3 regions of the Streptomyces daliensis genome follow, and region 3 is predicted to be linked to each of the others. Evidence: riboswitches for the same ligand, from Rfam matches in the RefSeq annotation. Region 3 holds a riboswitch; each other region holds the start of a gene.
What was found. A riboswitch is a leader RNA that binds a small molecule or an ion and turns the genes downstream of it on or off. The one in region 3 is predicted to bind cyclic di-AMP.
Positions count from the first base shown of each region.

Region 1: it holds a riboswitch for cyclic di-AMP, as region 3 does, so the genes downstream of both, ACYVOO_RS04175 (M23 family metallopeptidase) here and ACYVOO_RS21970 (transglycosylase family protein) in region 3, are expected to answer to the same signal.
Region 2: it holds a riboswitch for cyclic di-AMP, as region 3 does, so the genes downstream of both, ACYVOO_RS11220 (M23 family metallopeptidase) here and ACYVOO_RS21970 (transglycosylase family protein) in region 3, are expected to answer to the same signal.

Region 1 is NZ_BAAGSO010000015.1:22,789-26,055, forward strand. Features, by position in the region: gene ACYVOO_RS04175 (M23 family metallopeptidase) at 125-1,153, opposite strand; cyclic di-AMP (ydaO/yuaA leader) riboswitch at 1,503-1,730, opposite strand; gene ACYVOO_RS04180 (PP2C family protein-serine/threonine phosphatase) at 2,012-3,175, opposite strand.
Region 2 is NZ_BAAGSO010000054.1:56,239-59,505, reverse strand. Features, by position in the region: gene ACYVOO_RS11230 (M16 family metallopeptidase) at 1-306, shown strand, start outside; gene ACYVOO_RS11225 (M16 family metallopeptidase) at 348-1,718, shown strand; cyclic di-AMP (ydaO/yuaA leader) riboswitch at 1,975-2,132, shown strand; gene ACYVOO_RS11220 (M23 family metallopeptidase) at 2,148-2,972, shown strand; gene ACYVOO_RS11215 (GntR family transcriptional regulator) at 3,160-3,267, shown strand, end outside.
Region 3 is NZ_BAAGSO010000089.1:99,873-103,139, reverse strand. Features, by position in the region: gene ACYVOO_RS21975 (alkaline phosphatase PhoX) at 1-353, opposite strand, end outside; gene ACYVOO_RS21970 (transglycosylase family protein) at 741-1,820, opposite strand; cyclic di-AMP (ydaO/yuaA leader) riboswitch at 1,935-2,120, opposite strand; gene ACYVOO_RS21965 (MBL fold metallo-hydrolase) at 2,568-3,267, shown strand, end outside.

The DNA.
Region 1 (3,267 bases), on a different contig from region 3:
CCGTGTGGTGCGCCACCCGCCCGAGGCGACCGGGTACCACGGGTCCGGGCTCCCAACCCGGACCCGGGCCGACGGAACCGCGTCAGCGAACCCGCGTCAGCAGAGCCGCGTCAGCGGAACCCCGTCAGACGCTGAGGCCCTTGCCCCGCAGCCACGCCAGCGGATCGACCGGGTCACCGCCGCCGGGCCGGACCTCGACGTGCAGGTGCGGTCCCGAGGAGTTGCCTGTGGAGCCGACGCGGCCGATGACGTCGCCGGTGCTGACCTTGTCACCGGCCGACTTCGTCATCGAGGACAGGTGGCAGAACCACAGCTCGGTGCCGTCGTCCAGCTCCAGCACGATGCGGTAGCCGTACGAACCGGCCCAGCCCGCTTCCTTGATGGTGCCCGTGTGGATGGCCTTGACCGGGGTGCCGGTGGGGGACGCGAAGTCCTGGCCCGTGTGGTCGTTCTGCCACATGCCGCCGGAGGAGCCGAAGCCCGCGGAGAGCTGGTACGAGGAGACCGGGAGCGTGTAGCTCTTGTCGAGCTTGGCGAGGCGGGCCGCCTCCGCCTTGCGGCGCTTCTCCTCCTCGGCCTTCTTCTTGGCCTCGGCCTCTTCCTCGCGCTCTTCCTTGGCCTCCTTGGCGGCTGCCGTCGCCGCCTTGGCCGCGGCGGCCTGGGAGGCGGCCTCGCGCGCCGCCGCGTCCGCCTCGGCCTGCTGGGACTCGGCCTGCGCGAGGATGCGGGCGCGCAGTGCCTCGCCCGCGTCCGTACGGCCAGCGGCGGCGTCCTCCTCGGACAGGCCCGCCTGGCTCAGGGGCGCCTGGACGGCGGCGACGGCCTCCGCGTCGTCCGCGCCGCCCGCGAGGAGGCCGCCGACGCCGGGGAGGTCCTGCACGGAGTCAGCAGCGGAGGCGAGGTCCGGCATGGATATCGCGGCCGGGTCCTTGTCCTTGGCGGTGGCCATGCCGCCCGCGCCGACGGCGGCGATCATGCCGACGCCGAGCACCGCGCCGCTGCGGGCCATGCCGCCGCCGCGCTGCTTGCCCACGCGGTGCCGGCCGCGGACGGGACGGACGGAGTCCTCGGTGGGGTTCCACTCGTCGAACGCGTCGTCGCCGTCCTCGTCGCCACCGTCACGCGCGGGACCGTAGACGTCCGGGACGGGCACCGCCTGGGTGTCGAAGGCCGGGGCCTCGAAGGACGGGGCCTCGAACGTCTGCGTAGCGTCGATGGTCTGCGTGTCGAAGTTCCGCGCACCGGCCGGGACATGGGCGGCACCCGCCGGGGCGAGCGCGTCGGGACGGCCCAGCGCGTCGTAGTTGCCGTACGCGTCGAATGTGCCGTGGCCGTAGCCGGGTGTGCCGTGGCCCTGGCCGAAGCCGTGGCCGTGGCCGAAGTGGTCGCCGCCGTGGGGCGGCCGGCTGTCGTAGGACGCGCCGTACGACGGTGAACCGCCGAAGGACGGCTCGTACGAGGCCTCGGGGGCATGCCTCTTGGACGCCACGGGGGGCGCACTCCTTTCCTTCCTTCTCGCCTACCGGGTTAGCTGACGGGTTCGGAGCAGGAAGGTCTCCTACGGAAGCGCCCGCACATGGGACATGGGCGGGAGAGTCCGATTCACCCCATCCCTCGGAGGGCGGCCCCGGTGTGGGCCGACCGGTGAGAGACCCCCCTCGCCGCCGGCTGACGACGGCCGAGAAGTGGTGGTTCCCCGGTTCCCTCGGTGCGCTTCGCGTCGAGTGGTGACTCGCGTTGACGCACGTACAGGATTCGGCGACGGCGCACGGTGCCGACTCTCGTGACGGCTGTGACGACCGCGCTGCGTTATCGAACGTTAATAGAGTCGCGGGCCGAATTCCAAGCTGTTCCGGCGAATTCGTAGTCGCCGTTGCCCTGCACTTTTCCGGGCAGACGGGGGCAATCAGGGGCAGGAATTACCCGAATTGGGGCGCCGGATCGCGGAGAGTGACGAAACATCAGGCCGGAAAGCTGTCTTGAACCGCTCCACAGCTCCCCCTCCCCGTCTTCACAACCTCCCCCTGCGCCGCGCCACCAGCAGCGCCATGTCGTCCGTGATCCGTCCGCCCGTGTACGCCTCCACGTCCGCGACCAGCGCGTCCAGCAGCCCGTCAGGACCGTCGAAGGCGCACCCGGCCAGGCGGCGCGAGGGCTCGTAGAAGACGCCGCTCCCCTCGCCCCGCGCCTCGGACAGGCCGTCCGTGTAGAGCAGGAGATGCGCGCCGGGCGGGAAGGGCACCTCGTCAGCGCGGTCGGGCCACTCGCCCAGCTCGGGCATCCCCAGCGGCAGCGCGGGGACCCTGGGCTCGATGTAGCTGGGGAACCCGTCGGACTTCAGCAGCAGCGGCGCCGGGTGGCCGCGGTTCACGACGCGGAGCACGCCCGGGTCCTCGGCCGGTACCTCGACGAGGACGGCCGTCGTGAACCCCTCGTACTGGTCGAGCCCCCTCCTGCGGTCCCCCTCGCGCCGCAGCGCGCCCTCCAGGCGGCCCGCGACCGCCTCCAGCGTGTCCTCCTGCTCGGCCGCCTCACGGAACGCGCCGATGACGATGACGACCGCCTCCACGGCCCCGAGCCCCTTCCCCCGCACGTCCCCGACGAGCATCCGGGTCCCGTGCGGGGTCTCCTGGACCGCGTAGAGGTCCCCGCCGATACGGGCGCCGGTCTGCGCGGCCTTGTAGCGCGCCGCGAACTCCAGCCGTCCGATGCGCGGGGGCGGCAGCGGCAGCACCGCGCGCTGGGCCGCCTCGGCGATGATCCGCGCGGAGTCCAGGGCCGCGCCGCTGCGGCGCACGATGCCGCTGATGAAGACGGCGAGCGCGGAGACGGTGGCGACGGTGAGGGTGCGCATCGAGTCGTCGAGCAGGTCCGACGGGCCGTCCAGCAGAAGCAGCGCCGCGAAGAGGGCGGTGGCTATGAGCCCCGTGCCGACGGTCACCCCGCGGGTGCAGAAGGGGGCTGTCACCAGGGGCGCGGCGGCGAAGAAGGGGGCGCCCGTGATCTCGGAGAAGGTGGTGACGTTCAGGAGGATGCCGAGGGCGAGCATCAGGAGGGGCAGCAGGAGGAAAGGGACGCAGCGTCCGTCGGCTGGAGGCTCCGCGGGCACGGTCGTCCGTCGGCTGCCGCCGCCCCGGAACCTGCCCCTGCCCCTGCCCGATCTCTGGTCCGCCACCGTCCCAATCTGACCCTTCATGGCGCGCTCGGCCACTTGACCTGCTCCAATCGCTCCCCCTCTGGCGGCCCCCGGCCGGGGCGACGGCCGGG
Region 2 (3,267 bases), on a different contig from region 3:
GAGATGGAGCGGGCACAGGCCCAGCTCGAGCGCGAGTGGCTGGACCGGCTCGCGACGGTCGGCGGGCGCGCCGACGAACTGTGCCGGTTCGCCGTGCTGTTCGGCGATCCCCAGCTCGCGCTGAGCGCCGTGGGCCGCGTCCTGGAGGTCACGCCGGAGGAGGTGCGGTCCGTGGCGGCGGCGCGGCTGCAAAGGGACAACCGCGCCGCGCTGGTCTACGAGCCGACCGCGCCCGCCACCGAGAACGCCGAGAACGCCGAGAACGAGAACGCCGAGGACGGACAGGACGAGGAGCCCGGCCAGTGAGCGACACCGCGACCACCCCCGCAGAGAGGCCAGGCCCGAGCATGGATCTCCACCCCCAGCCCCGGGGCGGCAGCCCCAGGCCCTGGGCCTTCCCCGCGCCCGAGCGCGGCACGCTGCCCAACGGGCTCACGGTGCTGCGCTGCCACCGCCCGGGCCAGCAGGTCGTCGCCGTGGAGGTCAACCTCCTGGCCCCCCTGGAGGCCGAGCCCGAGGGCCTTGACGGCGTGGCCACGATCATGGCCCGCGCCCTGTCCGAGGGCACGGACAAGCACGACGCCGAGGAGTTCGCCTACGAGCTGGAGCGCTGCGGCGCCACCCTGGACGCGCACGCCGACCACCCGGGCGTGCGCGTCTCCCTGGAGGTCCCCGCCTCCCGGCTGCCCAAGGCGCTCGGTCTGCTCGCCGACGCGCTGCGCGCACCGGCCTTCCCCGACGGCGAGGTCGAGCGGCTGGTCAACAACCGGCTGGACGAGATCCCGCACGAGCTGGCCAACCCGGCCCGCCGCGCGGCCAAGGAGCTCTCCCACCAGCTGTTCCCCGCCGCCTCCCGCATGTCCCGGCCGCGCCAGGGCACCGAGGAGTCGGTCGCCCGTATCGATGCCGCCTCGGTCCGTGCCTTCTACGAGGCACATGTGCGCCCCGCGACGGCCACCGCCGTCGTCGTCGGCGACCTCGAAGGCGTCGATCTGGACGAGGCGCTGGCCGACTCCCTCGGCACCTGGACCGGATCGACGGCCGAGCCCCGCCCCGTGCCGCCGGTCACCGCGGACGACACGGGCCGCGTGATCATCGTGGACCGTCCGGGCGCCGTGCAGACGCAGTTGCTGATCGGCCGCATCGGCGCGGACAAGCACGACCGCGTCTGGCCCGCGCAGGTGCTGGGCACGTACTGCCTCGGCGGCACCCTCACCTCCCGGCTGGACCGCGTGCTGCGCGAGGAGAAGGGCTACACCTACGGGGTGCGCGCCTTCGGCCAGGTGCTGCGCTCAGCGCCCGAGGGCACGGGCGCCGCCATGCTCGCCATCTCCGGCTCGGTCGCCACCGAGGTGACGGGGCCCGCGCTGGAGGACCTGTGGCAGGTTCTGCGCACCCTGGCGGCCGAGGGCCTCACGGACGAGGAGCGGGACGTCGCCGTGCAGAACCTCGTGGGCGTCGCCCCGCTGCGCTACGAGACGGCCGCCGCCGTCGCGGGCACCCTCGCCGATCAGGTCGAGCAGTATCTGCCGGACGACTTCCAGGCGCGGATGTACGCGCGGCTGGCCGAGACGGGCACCGTGGAGGCCACGGCGGCCGTCGTGAACGCCTTCCCGGCCGACCGCCTGGTCACCGTCCTGGTGGGTGACGCCTCGCAGATCGCGGAGCCGGTGCGGGCGCTGGGCATCGGCGAGGTGAGCGTGGTCTCCGGGACCTGAGGCGCCGCGCCGCCCGGCGCTACGCCGCCGGAGCCGCCCGGAATGTGATGGAGGGCCCGTGAACAGTCGGCCGACTGTTCACGGGCCCTCCACATGTCGCGGCGTCATGTCCGTTTTCCCTGTCTGATTTGGCCGGTGTTGCCCCGGTGTTGGGTGTGGCATGCGCGACAAAAGACGGGATCTGTTTGGCGCCGTGCTGATGCCCGTCTTAGCGTCGTGGCCGCTGTTCGTCAGAAGTGACCGCGCCGCGGCCGACGGACAGTGATCGCCGAGTCCCCGTACGGCGCGAGCCAGGGGAGCCGGGGACCCACACGTCCCTTGGGGTGAATCGGACGCCTCCCGTACGAGGCGCCCGTAGGAGACCTTCCTGCTCCGAACCCGTCAGCTAACCCGGTAGGCGAGAAGGAAGGAAAGGAGTCACGCCAGATCATGGCGTTCATCCGTGCCACCGGTAAGCATCGTGGGCAGAGTCGTGCCCGTCGCCGTGCGGGCGTCAACGCCGCAGGCATAGCGGGCCTCGCCGCTGTCGGCGTCGTGGGCTCCGTCGCGTCCCCGGCGCTCGCCGCCAACGACGAGGCGTCCACCGTCACCGACACCGGTCTGACCCAGGCCATCGACCTGGGCGGTTCCCTCGCCGCGACCGTCGGCGACCAGGCCGAGGCCCAGCAGGCCGAGGCCGAGCGCGCCAGGGCCGAGGCCGCCGCCAAGAAGGCCGCGGCCGAGGCGAAGAAGCGTGCCGACGAGGCCAAGCGCAAGGCGGCGGCCGAGAAGGCGGAGCGCGAGCGCGAGGCCAAGGAGGCCAAGGAGCGCGCGGCCCGCAAGGCGGAGGCCAAGCGCGCCGCGCTCAACGGCTACGTCGCCCCCGTCGACAACTCCTACGTCTCCACCGGCTACCAGACCGGCGGCGGCATGTGGTCCTCCGGCAGCCACACCGGCATCGACTTCCACGCGGCCCAGGGCACCCCGGTCAAGTCCGTCGCGGCCGGTGAGGTCGTGGAGGCGGGCGACGGCGGCGCCTACGGCAACAACATCGTGATCAAGCACAAGGACGGCACGTACACGCAGTACGGCCACCTGTCGTCCATCGGCGTCTCGGTCGGCCAGTCCGTCACCTCGGGCCAGCAGATCGCCCTCTCCGGCTCCACCGGCAACTCCTCGGGCCCGCACCTCCACTTCGAGGCCCGTACGGGCCCCGACTACGGCTCGGACATGGACCCGGTCGCCTATCTGCGCCAGCACGGCGTCAAGATCTGACCGAATCCGAATCTGAATCCGGCGCCGCACCCGACGCCCAATCCGGTGCCGCACCCGACTCCGCGCGGCATCCGTGAGTATCAGGACCCCCGGCCGACACATGGCCGGGGGTCCTTTTCACGCCGTATTCACGTGAGGGGAACTCTCGCCATCGGAAATTCGACGTGGCTGCAATACAGTTCGAGTCATGCGAATTTCCGCGCACGCGGTCTGCACGGCAATCCGCGACGACATCGTCAGCGGGGCATTTCCGCCCGGCGCCCGGCTCACCGAGGAACTCCTCGCGCGGCGTTAC
Region 3 (3,267 bases):
GAGAAGCGCACGGCGCTCGCGCCACCGGTGAGGGCGACCTCGGAGTTGGAGACGTAGATCCAGCCGCCGCCGCTGTCGGCGAAGCAGGCGCCGCCGTCGGGCGCCGGGTGCCAGGTGTACGAGGTGCCGGAGACCGCCTGGCCCGATCTCGCGATCACCCTGCTCGTGAAGGACTGCGGCAACTGGACGCCGTTCGCGTCGGCGGGGCCGAGCGCCCCGTACGGGCCGGTGCCCGGCTGCGCCGGGTCCGCGTGCGCGGCGCCGCGCCACAGCGTGCCGCCGAAGACGGCGGCCGAGCCGGTGAGCACGGCCGCGCGCAGGAAGGTACGACGCCGGAAGTCACGGCGTTCCACGGTCACTCCACGTTCCACGGTCACTCCACTCGACGAGTCTGCGGTGCCCGGCGGTGTCGCGTCCGCCGGGGAGAGCGGTGGTGCGTGCGGTGCGTGTGCCTTGGTGCCTTGCGGGTGCTGCCCGTGCTGCCCGTGCTGCCCGTATGGCCGGTACCGCCGGTACGGGACGGTCCGGTCCGGTCCGGGCGGGGTGGAACCTAGCGCTCGGGCGTGACCGGCGCCACAACTCCCCGTGAACCGGAGGCGCGACGGAGCGGGGCCGAACGCCGGATGCCCGGTGTCCCTGGCGGGGACACCGGGCATCGGTGTGGCTTCGCCTGCCGCTTTCCGGAGGACGCGTGTGGCCCGCGCCCTCCGGTCCGTTGCGGGCGTAGGGGAGGGAACGCCTCAGACGGAGAGACCGTGCGACTGGAGGTAGCTCACGGGGTCGATGTCGGAGCCGTAGTCGGGACCGGTGCGGACCTCGAAGTGCAGGTGCGGCCCTGTGCTGTTGCCGGTCGAGCCGGAGACGGCGATCTGCTCGCCCGCGTCGACCTGCTGGCCGGGCTGGACGGAGGAGGAGGTCAGGTGGCCGTACTGGGTGTACTTGCCGTCGTCGTTCTTGATGACGACCTCGTTGCCGTAGGCGCCGCCCCAGTCCGCCGAGACGACGGTGCCGGAGGTGACCGACTTCACCGGGGTGCCGGAGGAGGCGGAGAAGTCGACGCCGGTGTGGCTGCCGCTGGACCAGGAGCCGCCGGACGCCTTGTACGGGGTGCTGGTGCCCGCGTCGACCGGCTTGACGTAGTCGCTGGAAGCGGACTGGCCGTCGTCGGAGCCCGCGTCCGAGGTCTCGGCGGTCTTGGAGGCGCCGCCCTGCGGCTGCGTCTTCACCTCGTCGCCGGAACCGGAGGCGGAACCGGAGAGGGTCAGCTTCTGGCCGGGGACGATGACGTTCGGGTCGCCGCCGATGGTCTGGCGGTTCGACTCGTACAGCTTCTTCCAGCCGCCCTCGACGCCCTCGGACTTGGCGATCTTGGCGAGGGTGTCACCGCTCGCGACGGTGTACGAGCCCGAGCCGCCCTGGGGCTTGCTCTGCTGCTCGGTCTGCTTCGGCTGCTCGGTCTGCTGCGGCTGCGCGGACTTCGTCGCGGAGTCGTCGGAACCGGAGCCGGAACCGGAGTCGGGGTTCACGTCGGGGGAGCCGCTGTTCTGGCTCAGCCCGGCCTTGGGGCCGCAGTTGGGCCAGGCGCCCGGACCCTGCTTGGCCAGCACCTTCTCGGCGATGGCTATCTGCTGGTCCTTGGTGGCCTTGTCGGCGGTCGGCGCGTACTGCGAACCGCCGTAGGCGTCCCAGGTGCTCTTGTCGAACTGGACGCCGCCGTAATAGCCGTTTCCGGTGTTGATGGACCAGTCGCCGCCCGACTCGCACTGGGCGACCTTGTCCCAGGTGCTGACGTCGGCGGCGTGCGCGTTCGCGGCGCCCATCAGCGGAAGGGCGATACCCGCGCCACCTGCGGCGAGAGCGAGCGAGACGCGGGAAATGCGCCGCGCGTTACGGCCATTGGACTGTCGGTTAACGCTTTCGCGTGCAAACACAGAAGTGTTCCTCTCCTACGCCTGCGAGGTGAGCTGTCGGATTCGGGCTGGAGTTGCCCGGCCACCTGCGCACATGCCCGTGGCATGTGCGCGAGGGGGCTTCACCCCAAGCCGGTCGCGTTTCCGCGACGCGGCACTTACCTGTGGTTCCCCCGCTCCTGCCGCCCTTGGGTCGGGTGATTTCCGCTGACCGGGCGGCAGGATTCGGCGTCCCGGTCACGGGCCACCGCATGGGACGTGCGATGGCGGATGCACCGTAAACAGATGGAATTCGCGGGGACAACTAAAGACAGGGAAGGAGAGCCATGTGGGGACCCGCGCATTTCTCATACGGAGTGTCGAATAAGTCCGTAAGAGAACGCTGTGCGCAGGGCATTCGAAACACGCGTGCCGCGTCCGCGTCAAAACCGGAACCCTTTCGATCTTGCCTTCCTGTGTCGCTCCTCACGCACCTCCTGTGGAACGCGTCACGTCATTTCCGGCTCGCGCGGGGGCACTCGGCACGATGCCGGGCGTGTGTGGAATACCCCCTGGGGTACCCGTGTTACGGTCGATGATGGATACCCCGGGGGGTACATGAACGAGTCGGTCCGGGAGAACCGGAGCGAACGGAGAGCGGAGAGGAGAGGGTCGGCCGTGTTCTTCGTCGACACCATCGGGACCGAGGGCCTGGGCAACCGCGGCTATCTGGCGGGAGGCGCGACGGAAGCCGTCGTCGTGGACCCGCCCCGCGACATCGACCGCGTGCTCGCGGCGGCGGCACGCAGGGGCGTGCGCGTCGGCCTCGTCGCGGAGACCCATGTGCACAACGACTACGTCAGCGGAGGCCTGGAGCTGGCCCGCGTCACAGGCGCCCGCTATCTCGTCCCCGCCGAGGCGCACGTCGCCTTCGCCCGCGTGCCCGTACGCGACGGCGACACCGCGACGGTCGACGCCGGCGCGGGCCTGACGCTGCGGGCCCTCGCCACCCCCGGCCACACCCCGCACCACACCTCCTACGCGCTGGAGGAGAACGGCCGCGCCGTGCTGGCCTTCACCGGCGGCTCCCTCCTCATCGGCACCACGGGCCGCCCCGACCTGGTCGAACCCCGGCTGACCGAGCCGCTCGCCCGCGCCCAGCACGCCTCGGCGCGCCGGCTGGCCGACGAACTGGCCGACGACGTGCGCGTCCTGCCCACCCACGGTTTCGGCAGCTTCTGCTCCTCCGGCGGCTCCGGTGGCTCCGGCGCGGGCTCCGGCGGCTCCGACGGCTCCACGACGATCGGCGAGGAACGCGCGCACAACGACGCGCTCACCCGCGACGTGGACGACTTCGTCAAGGACGTACTCGCCGGGC